3 regions of the Oceanobacillus sp. FSL K6-0127 genome follow, and region 3 is predicted to be linked to each of the others. Evidence: predicted binding sites of a transcription regulator. Region 3 holds the regulator's gene; each other region holds the start of a gene.
What was found. The regulator Rex, encoded in region 3, represses fermentation and respiration genes when NADH is low (regulators of the CRP and FNR family bind a similar motif). The targets are predictions, from matches to a motif close to TTGTGAAATATTTCACAA.
Positions count from the first base shown of each region.

Region 1: a site for Rex is predicted at 1,498-1,515, ahead of qoxA (cytochrome aa3 quinol oxidase subunit II). Genes of this name have one in related genera too.
Region 2: a site for Rex is predicted at 1,530-1,547, ahead of pflB (formate C-acetyltransferase). Genes of this name have one in related genera too.

Region 1 covers NZ_CP150287.1:2,334,291-2,337,584, reverse strand. Annotated here, with positions in the region: gene MHH64_RS11640 (DHA2 family efflux MFS transporter permease subunit) at 1-1,151, opposite strand, end outside; gene qoxA (cytochrome aa3 quinol oxidase subunit II) at 1,621-2,529, shown strand; gene qoxB (cytochrome aa3 quinol oxidase subunit I) at 2,603-3,294, shown strand, end outside.
Region 2 covers NZ_CP150287.1:3,590,020-3,593,313, reverse strand. Annotated here, with positions in the region: gene pflB (formate C-acetyltransferase) at 1-1,507, opposite strand, end outside; gene MHH64_RS17745 (chromate transporter) at 2,152-2,724, shown strand; gene MHH64_RS17740 (chromate transporter) at 2,721-3,248, shown strand.
Region 3 covers NZ_CP150287.1:1,306,038-1,309,331, reverse strand. Annotated here, with positions in the region: gene MHH64_RS06565 (hypothetical protein) at 1-729, opposite strand, end outside; gene MHH64_RS06560 (redox-sensing transcriptional repressor Rex) at 1,027-1,665, opposite strand; gene MHH64_RS06555 (ABC-F family ATP-binding cassette domain-containing protein) at 1,817-3,294, shown strand, end outside.

The DNA of each region.
Region 1 (3,294 bases), 1.0 Mb from region 3:
AAGCCGTTCGTTGATACCGGCATCATAACCATGGATAGACCTAACATACGCATTCCATGCAGTGCCATTAACGTAATGTAACCTGTCTCAAACGTTAAGTTACTAAAGCAATACGTTGTAATTGTCATAATCGATAAACCAACAAGCGCCAGTACTCGCCCGCCATATCTATCAAACAGTCTACCTGTGATTGGTGACATAAATGCATTCAGAAGAGCTCCCGGTAATAGCATTAACCCCGTATCCATTGGCGAAATCCCACGAATCGTTTGTGCATAGATCGGTAACAAAAGAAAACCAGAAAACATTGCAATATTAACGACCATCGATATGATGGATGCCAACGTAAACATGGGATATTTAAACACATTGAAATTTAACATGGGCTTCTCAAGCTTTGATTGACGAAGGATAAACCAGATAAGCGCAATAACCCCAAGGATAATTGTTCCATATACCTGTAAGCTATCCCAGCCCTTTGATCCAGCAGAGCTAAAACCGTATAATAATCCTCCGAATCCAATACTGGACAAAATTAAAGAAAGAATATCTAACGTAATAATCACTTTTTCTTTCTTATCCTTTAATAGAAAAAAGCCGAGCAAAAATACAACAGCAGCAATTGGAGTTATAAAATGAAATAGCATTCTCCAATCATAGTGTTCAATAATCCAACCAGAAAGCGTTGGTCCAATTGCTGGAGCAAACATTAAAATCAAACCGAAGACTCCCATTGCAGTTCCTCGTTTAGCGATTGGAAAGCTTATTAACATAACATTCATTAATAATGGCATCATAATTGCGGATCCAGATGCCTGAACCATTCGCGCAGCCAGCAAGATCGGGAATGTATGCGCAATACCTGCAATTAAAGTTCCACAAAAAAACAGACCCATTGCAACTAAGAACAATCGGCGAACAGAATATTTTTGAATTAAAAAAGCTGTCGTTGGAATCAATATACCATTAATTAACATATACCCCGTCGTTAACCACTGGACGACAGATGTACTTACATCAAGGTCTAACATGATAGATGGCAGTGCAACATTTAGCAGTGTATTATTTAAAAATGAAATAAATGCACCGACCATAAGTATTGCTAAAATACCATACTTTGGCCGGTCATTATGATTGATTGATGGTTCCATAAATTCTTCTCCCTTACATTAAACTATACATTGATCACCCGAATTTTTCTAATGACATAAATCATATCATATACCTTTAGTCCACATAATACAAATAAATTTTTTATTGTCTTTATCAAGTTTATGAACCGATTCATAATTCATTCAATTTTTAATAGACTATGAGTCTAGTATGAAAATACAGCTAAATTAGAAAAAAACTTTCCTTCATTAATAGTGGGAAAGTTTTTCATTAGCTAACCGCAAAAATATGGAGCACATTTTTGCAATTAAAGCAACTATTTTTAATACCTACGTGTCCAAAATTTGCCTATCTCCACCAAATCTACAAATCTTCATGAACATTTTGTGAAGCATTTCTCATACTCTTGTATTTTTATCGTTTGCGTACTATTATATAGGACGATAATTGTGTTTACCTTTATATTGGCGCAAAAAAACAGATAATTTAACAGAAAGGGGTATATACATGAAACTTAAATGGACCCTACTAACATTCATTTTCACTATAGCTACAGTGTTAACAGGTTGTGAGCCATTACTTGTCTTAGATCCAAAAGGACCACAAGCTGCAACGACTGCTGATGTTATATGGTTATCCATCATTACTATGGCATTCATTGTTATTACCGTACTTGTATTACTTATCATTATCCTAGTAAAATACCGCGCATCTAAACAGGATGATGATTATGAACCACCACATATTGAGGGGAATCCTATTGTCGAAGGAATTATTGTTGGTATTCCAATTTTAATTGTTATCTTCTTATCTATCGTTTCTGTTGTCTCAACATACCAAGTTGAAACAGTACCAGAAGGATATGAGGATCAGGAACCGTTGGTGATATATGCTTCTTCATCTAACTGGAAATGGCATTTCAGCTATCCAGAGCAAGATATTGAAACAGTCAATTATGTATTTATCCCAACAGATCGTTCCGTCCAGTTCAAGCTTTACTCACATGGTCCAATTACAAGCTTTTGGGTACCGCAGTTAGCCGGACAAAAATATGCGATGGCAGACATGGTAACGACAATTAATTTAGCGGCTGAATCAGCTGGAGAGTTTATGGGTAGAAATGCAAACTTTAGTGGTGAAGGTTTTGCTGAAAACACATTTAACGTTATCGCAATGCCGCAAGATGAATTCGATACTTGGGTAGATGATATTCATGCTACGGCTGATCCATTAACAGAAGATATATTCAATGAATTATTAGAACCTGGTCATCTAGGTCAACTTGCTTTCACTGGAACACATTTAGAATTTTCACCACCACCTGAGGGTGAGCATGGTGGGCATAATCACGGTTCATCTGATGATACGGAACAATCCGAGGATGAACATGATGATTCAGAACACGATCATCATTAATTGAAAGACTACGAACAAAACAGCTAGATTACTAATCTAAATGTACTTGAACTTCTCGAAAGGAGTAACAAACATGGAATTTTTTGAAAGATTCGCTATACCCCATCCAGATCCAATGATCTATGCATCTATGGTTGCAATTGTTCTTGTTTCCATCGCAATCGTTGCAGGATTAACTTACTTTAAAAAATGGGGCTATTTATGGAACGAATGGTTAACAACAACTGACCATAAACGAATCGGGATTATGTATTTGATTTCCGCTTTAGTCATGTTATTCCGTGGTGGTGCGGACGCTGTCATGATGCGTCTTCAGCTTTCTAGCCCGGAAATGGAATTTTTAAACGCTCAACATTATAATGAGGTTTTTACAACGCACGGAGTTGTAATGATCTTCTTTATGGCAATGCCGTTCGTTATTGGTTTAATGAACTACGTTGTGCCACTGCAAATTGGTGCTCGTGACGTTGCTTTTCCGCGACTAAACGCACTTAGCTTTTGGTTATTCTTTGCCGGAGCAATGCTATTTAACATATCGTTTGTTATCGGTGGATCACCTGACGCTGGTTGGACCAATTACTTCCCACTAGCAAGTAATGAGTTTAGCCAATCTGTTGGTGTTAACTATTACATGTGGGCTCTTCAAATTTCTGGAATTGGTACACTAATGACAGGAATTAACTTTGTTGTAACGATTTTCAAAATGAGAGCTCCTGGTATGAAATTAATGAAAATGCCAATGTTTACATGGTCAGCTCTAATCAC
Region 2 (3,294 bases), 2.2 Mb from region 3:
CAATTCGTTCATAGCTATATTTGTCATGCATGTAGTGAATCACATTTAGTGTATTAATATATAATCCGGCAAGCCATTCTAGCATTTGGTCATATTTTTCCATTACTTCCTCATAGTGTAGATATTCGGAAGTAATTGGTTCATAGTTCGGTCCTACTTGAGTGAAGGATTGTTCATCTACCCCGCCATTAAGTGCATATAGCAATGCTTTGGCTAAGTTAGCTCGTGCACCGAAGAACTGCATTTGCTTGCCAATTTCCATTGCAGAAACACAGCATGCAATTCCATAATCATCTCCAAATTGTTTCCTCATGAGGTCATCATTTTCATATTGAATTGAACTTGTTTTAATGGACATAGATGCACAGTATTCCTTAAAAGGGCGTGGTAATTGATCAGACCATAAAACCGTTAAGTTTGGTTCGGGTGCAGGCCCAAGATTGTCTAATGTGTGTAAAAATCGGAACGAATTCTTTGTCACAAGCGGTGTACCATCTTTAGCAATACCACCAATTGATTCTGTAACCCAAGTTGGATCGCCACTAAATAATTCATTGTAATCTGGAGTTCTTGCAAATTTTACAAGTCGTAGTTTCATTACAAAATGATCGACAAGCTCTTGTGCTGTTTCTTCTGTAATGACACCATTTTGAATGTCACGCTCAATATAAATATCTAAGAAGGTAGAAACCCTGCCAAGACTCATAGCTGCGCCGTTTTGCTCCTTGATAGCTGCTAAATAACCAAAATATAACCATTGGAACGCTTCGATTGCATTTGTAGCAGGATTGGAAATATCATATCCATAATCTGAACCGAGCTGTTTTAACTCTTGTAAGGCACGAATTTGTTCAGAAAGCTCTTCGCGGTCACGAATGATTTTCTCGGACATCACACCATTAACTCCGGTTGCTGCAAGTTCTTTTTGTTTATCTGCGATTAGCCTGTCAACACCATATAAAGCAACTCTTCGGTAATCGCCAATGATCCGTCCGCGTCCATAAGCATCAGGAAGACCTGTAATAATTCCAGCTTTTCTTGCTGCTCGCATTTCAGGTGTGTATGCATCAAAAACACCTTGGTTATGTGTCTTCCGATAATTGTTGAAGACATGCTTTACTTCTTCATCTAACTCATATCCGTATGCATGTAGAGCATCTTCTGCCATTCTAATACCACCAAATGGTTGAAGAGAGCGCTTAAAAGGTTTGTCTGTTTGGACACCAACAATTTTTTCAATACCTTTATTTAAATAGCCTGCTCCATGTGACGTAATGGTTGATACAATTGATGTGTCCATATCCAATACGCCACCATTTTCTCGTTCTTGCTTTGTTAAATCCATCACTTGTTCCCATAAAATTGTCGTGTTCCTTGTCGATCCTGCTAAAAAGCTTTCATCACCAGTATAGACAGTAATGTTTTGCATAATAAAGTCGCGAACATTAATTTCCTCTTGCCATTTTCCACTTTTAAAATCCATTTTGTTTTGAGCAGTTACAACCATAATAACCCTCCTAAAAAAGATATTGTGAAACATTGAGCATTCTTTATATATTTATCATATCACATATTTTTAGATGAAGTTATTTAAAATGTTAAAGAAGTGTGTCAGAATTGTAACTATATCGTGTCGATGAAGAAGGAATGAAATATTTAAAAATATGTTTCATTCACGTATAATGGTATAAATGATTTGAACGTCATATTTAAGGAAATCATAAATGGATGAGTGCCCTAATGAGAAGAGAGTAAGTATATTTGGTCATTCATAGAAGTGATGAGTGCCCGAATGAGAAGAGAGTAAGTTTATTTGGTCGTTCATAGAAGTGATGAGTGCCCGAATGAGAAGAGAGTAAGTTTATTTGGTCGTTCATAGAAGTGATGAGAGTCCTAATGGGAAGAGAGTAGGCTCCTTTGATTGGTCAAAGATGAGTTACCAATCAAAGGAATGATAAGTTCATTCTGTAAGTTATGTAGGCTATGAGCTTCTTGGCGCAGTGAGTTATTTGATTATCTAAAGCGAATGGGGTTCCAGCATTAAGAGAGCATCAACATTTGGGGCCTATTTACTGGATTCACGGGCTTACTCGAAAGCTCATCACTGGATAGGCTGGCAACATACTAAAAATAGAAAAAGGTTTGTGACAAATGAAAACACATTGGAATTTATTTATTGCTTTTTTTCGTGTTGGTATACTCGGATTTGGGGGAGGACCTGCTTCGATACCGCTTATTCAAAAGGAAGTAGTTGATCACTATAAATGGATGGATAACGAGGAATTTGGTGATATTCTTGCTTTAGCAAACACATTACCGGGTCCAATTGCAACGAAGCTACCTGGTTATATTGGTTATCGGGTTGCCCGTACACTAGGAATGATAAATGCCGTTCTTGCAACGATTGTACCTACGATTTTATTAATGATTGTTTTACTCACTACACTTTCACAAGTTAAAGAATTTGATTGGGTGCAAGGAATGACGGCAGCAGTCGTTCCAGTAGTGGGGATGATGATGGCTGTCTTGACATGGCAATTTGCCCAAAAAGCTGCTATTGGCTTGGGATGGGTAAAGACATGTATATTTCTTGCCATTTTCTTTATCACTTTGCAAATTCTTCAGGTGCATCCAGGAATTTTGATTGCTGTTCTACTCATCCTGGCGCTGTCTCTGCCAGTCCACAAGAAGCAAAAAAAGAATAAAGAAGGTGAAGATGTATGATCTATATTGATATTTTTGTCGCCTTTTTTATTCCGGGTATTCTGGGCTATGGGGGAGGACCTGCTTCCATTCCCCTTATTGAAAATGAAGTGGTATTACGATATGGTTGGATGTCAGTGCAGGAATTTAGTGAGATTTTAGCGCTTGGAAACTCTTTACCAGGTCCAATTGCAACGAAGATGGCAGGGTACATAGGCTATGAAGTAGGAGGGGTTATTGGGTCGATTGTAGGCGTATTTGCTACTGTGGCTCCATCTCTAATTTTATTAATATTCCTTGGTGGACTGTTGTTAAAATATAAGGACTCTCCTAAAGTAAAGCGGTTAACGCTTTTTGTTCAGCCGGTCATTGCTATATTGCTCGGTGTTATGGCATGGAGGTTTTTCAGTGAATCTTATATAGGAATTGGAATTTGGCAGACGGTACTACTGGTTGGCGTTAGTTTTCTATTAATCGAGCGTTTTAAAATACACCCTGCATTTGTAATTGCCGGAGCTCTTATTTACGGTGGCTTTCTTTTATAAATAGATCTAGCCCTTATCGTCTCCATAAGCCTCAACTTATGAAAAA
Region 3 (3,294 bases):
AAACAGCTCTGTGAAATTCGTTTGATCCTCATCAACTAAAAGAAATTCAGCGGTTGCTTCACCGTCTCCTTCCTCATAGTTCTCAAGCTCCCACTTTCCTTCATCAAACGGAATTTCTAAGCTCGTAATTGTGTCAATGTAAACACCTTCTGCCGCTGCATCAGCAGCAGTCTCTTCGATAACTTCCCCATTCTCATCAAGAGGAATTATTTCGCTTGGTTCTTCGGAACTATAAATTTTCCATGCACCATCATCTGGTCGCAAGACATGAACCCCGTGTGTTTCATTATTCATAAAATCAGGACCATCGACTTTCATTGTCGTCTGTTTATAAGAGATTGTTGCTTCTTCTTCTGATTTTTCTTCTACAACTAAATCAAATAATTCCATATCTAATGTATACACAGATAATTGATCGATTGTCGTACGTGTTGAGTCATATAAAGGAGATTCACTATGTATGGTTTCCATGTAAGCATCCAAGTCATTTTCTGTTAATGCTTCTAAGTTTGCTTCAAGTACTGCAAATAATGCCTCATCTTCTGGAACTACATTTTCTTCTGCTTCTTCAGACCCGTTTTTCTCGTTTGCTTCCGCATCATTTGTTTCTTCAGTTGCTTCAGCATCGTTAGTCCCTTCACTCTCATTGTCACTTTCATTTGAACATGCAACAATGAACAAACTAATAAATAAAACAAACATAATACCTAAAACCTTTTTCACGTTCACGAATAAATTCCTCCTCTTTCTTAATATATTCCCAATACAGATTAACGTAATAATCAGTAAATGGATAGATGTCTTAAGAACCAATAATTTTCAGAAAAATATTAGTTCCATTTATCTAGTTAATATTTATCAGCTTGTTTCCAGTGGTTGTTTAAAACGGAGATTTTATGGAATTGATGCAAATAAATTATGGTATTTACCAATATAAGGACATCCAAATCCAACCATAAAAAAACAAGGCTTTTGACCTAATATCAATAGCCTTGTAAATAAACAAAAATTTACAATGAGTAATATCTACTCTGGATTATCTAACGAATAATGCTTTAGGAAATAGACAAGGGCCTGCAATTCAACAGCAAGATCAATATGGTGGACCCGAATATGCTTCGGTACACTAATCCTTGCAGGAGTAAAGTTAAGAATCCCTGAAATCCCTTTTTCTACAAGCTTATCGGCGATCACTTGTGCTTCAACAGCTGGAACAGTTAGGATAGCGACTTTAATGTCTTCTAACTTTTCCTCTAAATCACGAATATCATAAACGGGTACCCCGCCAATATCCGTGCCAACCTTTTCTGTATCTGCATCAAATGCCGTAGTAATCCGGATATTATTGTTCTTCATAAAGTTATAATGAAGGAAGGCTGTACCTAAGTTCCCAACTCCGATTAATGCAACCTCTGTAACCTCATGCTGATCCAACGTACTTCGGAAAAATCCTAATAAATACTCTACATTATAGCCGTATCCCTTTTTTCCCAATGCGCCAAAATAAGAAAAGTCTCTTCGAATTGTTGCAGAATCCACTTTTACTGCATCACTCAGCTCCTTTGAGGAAACTCGCTTCTTCCCTTGCTGATTTAAATTGTTAAGAAAACGATAATATAAAGGCAGCCGCTTGGCAGTAGCTTGTGGAATTTTATTCTGTTCCATCAATCTTCCTCTTTTCAATCCAATAGTTGTATATGATAAGTTCTTTCCTTCTATTTTAACAGAAAACGTCAAATAAGTCGTGATATTTTTCACAATTCAGTTGCCTCGTTAAATAACTATAAGATACACTGTACATGATGGGGTGAAAAAGATGATATTAATGCAACTAAACGGAATTTCCAAATCCTTCGGTGCTGAAGAGATTTTATCAAATATTAAAATTGAAATTAAAGATAAAGACCGTATAGCTATTGTCGGCAGAAACGGTGCAGGTAAGTCAACATTACTTAAAATTATGGCACAAGAATTATCGTATGATGAAGGGGAATTTTTTCAACCGAAGGATCTTACATTCGGTTATTTATCCCAGCATATGACGTTAGAATCAGGGAAAACCATTTGGGATGAAATGCTAGAGGTATTTTCCCATTTAAAATCATTGGAAAAGCAACTTCGAGCATTAGAGAAAGAGATGGAGAAAGCCAGCGAATTATCTGGAGAAGAATATGACAAAGTCCTTAAAGAATATGACAAACTTCAACTAGCATATCAGACTGATGGGGGCTATACGTATGAATCTGATATTAGAGCTGTACTTAGTGGGTTAAATTTTGAGTCCTTTGATTATGATACTCCAATCGCAGAACTTAGTGGTGGACAAAAAACACGACTTGCCCTGGGTAAATTGCTGCTTCAAAAACCACAGCTGCTTATTCTTGATGAACCGACCAACCATCTTGATATTGATACATTGTCATGGTTGGAAAACTATCTCGTTAGTTATCCAGGCGCCATTGTCATCGTTTCACACGATCGGTACTTTCTTGATAAAACAGTTTCCATTGTATATGAAATTTCACGGCATAAAACGCGAAAATACCATGGTTCGTACAGCAAGTATTTGGAGCAAAAAGCACTAAATTATGAACAGGAATTAAAGGAATTTGAAAAGCAGCAAACTGAAATTAAAAAAATGGAAGACTTTATCCAGCGGAATATTGTACGTGCTTCGACTACAAAACGAGCACAAAGCAGGCGGAAGCAGCTTGAAAAAATGGAGCGTCTTGATCGGCCACTAGGTGATGAGTCATCCGCTTCCTTCTCCTTTCAAATTAATCGCAGAAGTGGAAATGATGTATTAAAAGTTGAAGAGCTTAGCTTACGTTATGAAAAAGAAGTGGACCCTATTTTTTCCAACATACGACTGGATATAAATCGCGGTGACCGTATCGCACTTGTTGGTCCGAATGGTGTAGGGAAAACTACATTACTTAAGGCCATCTTAGGTAGACTGCAGACAGAAAAAGGAAACATCCAGCTTGGTACAAATGTACAAATTGGCTACTATGATCAAGAACAGGCTGATCTTAATTCTACTAAGACGATTCTTCAAGAATTATGGGATGATTACCCCACCATAAATGAAAAAGATATCCGCACGGTTTTAGGAAACTTTCTTTTTTCTGGAGATGATGTATTAAAGCAGGTCCATACATTAAGTGGTGGAGAAAAGGCAAGACTAGCCCTTGCTAAGCTTAAAATGCAGCAAGCAAATTTCCTTATTATGGATGAGCCTACAAACCATTTGGACATCGATAGTAAAGAAGTGCTGGAAGCAGCTTTGATTGA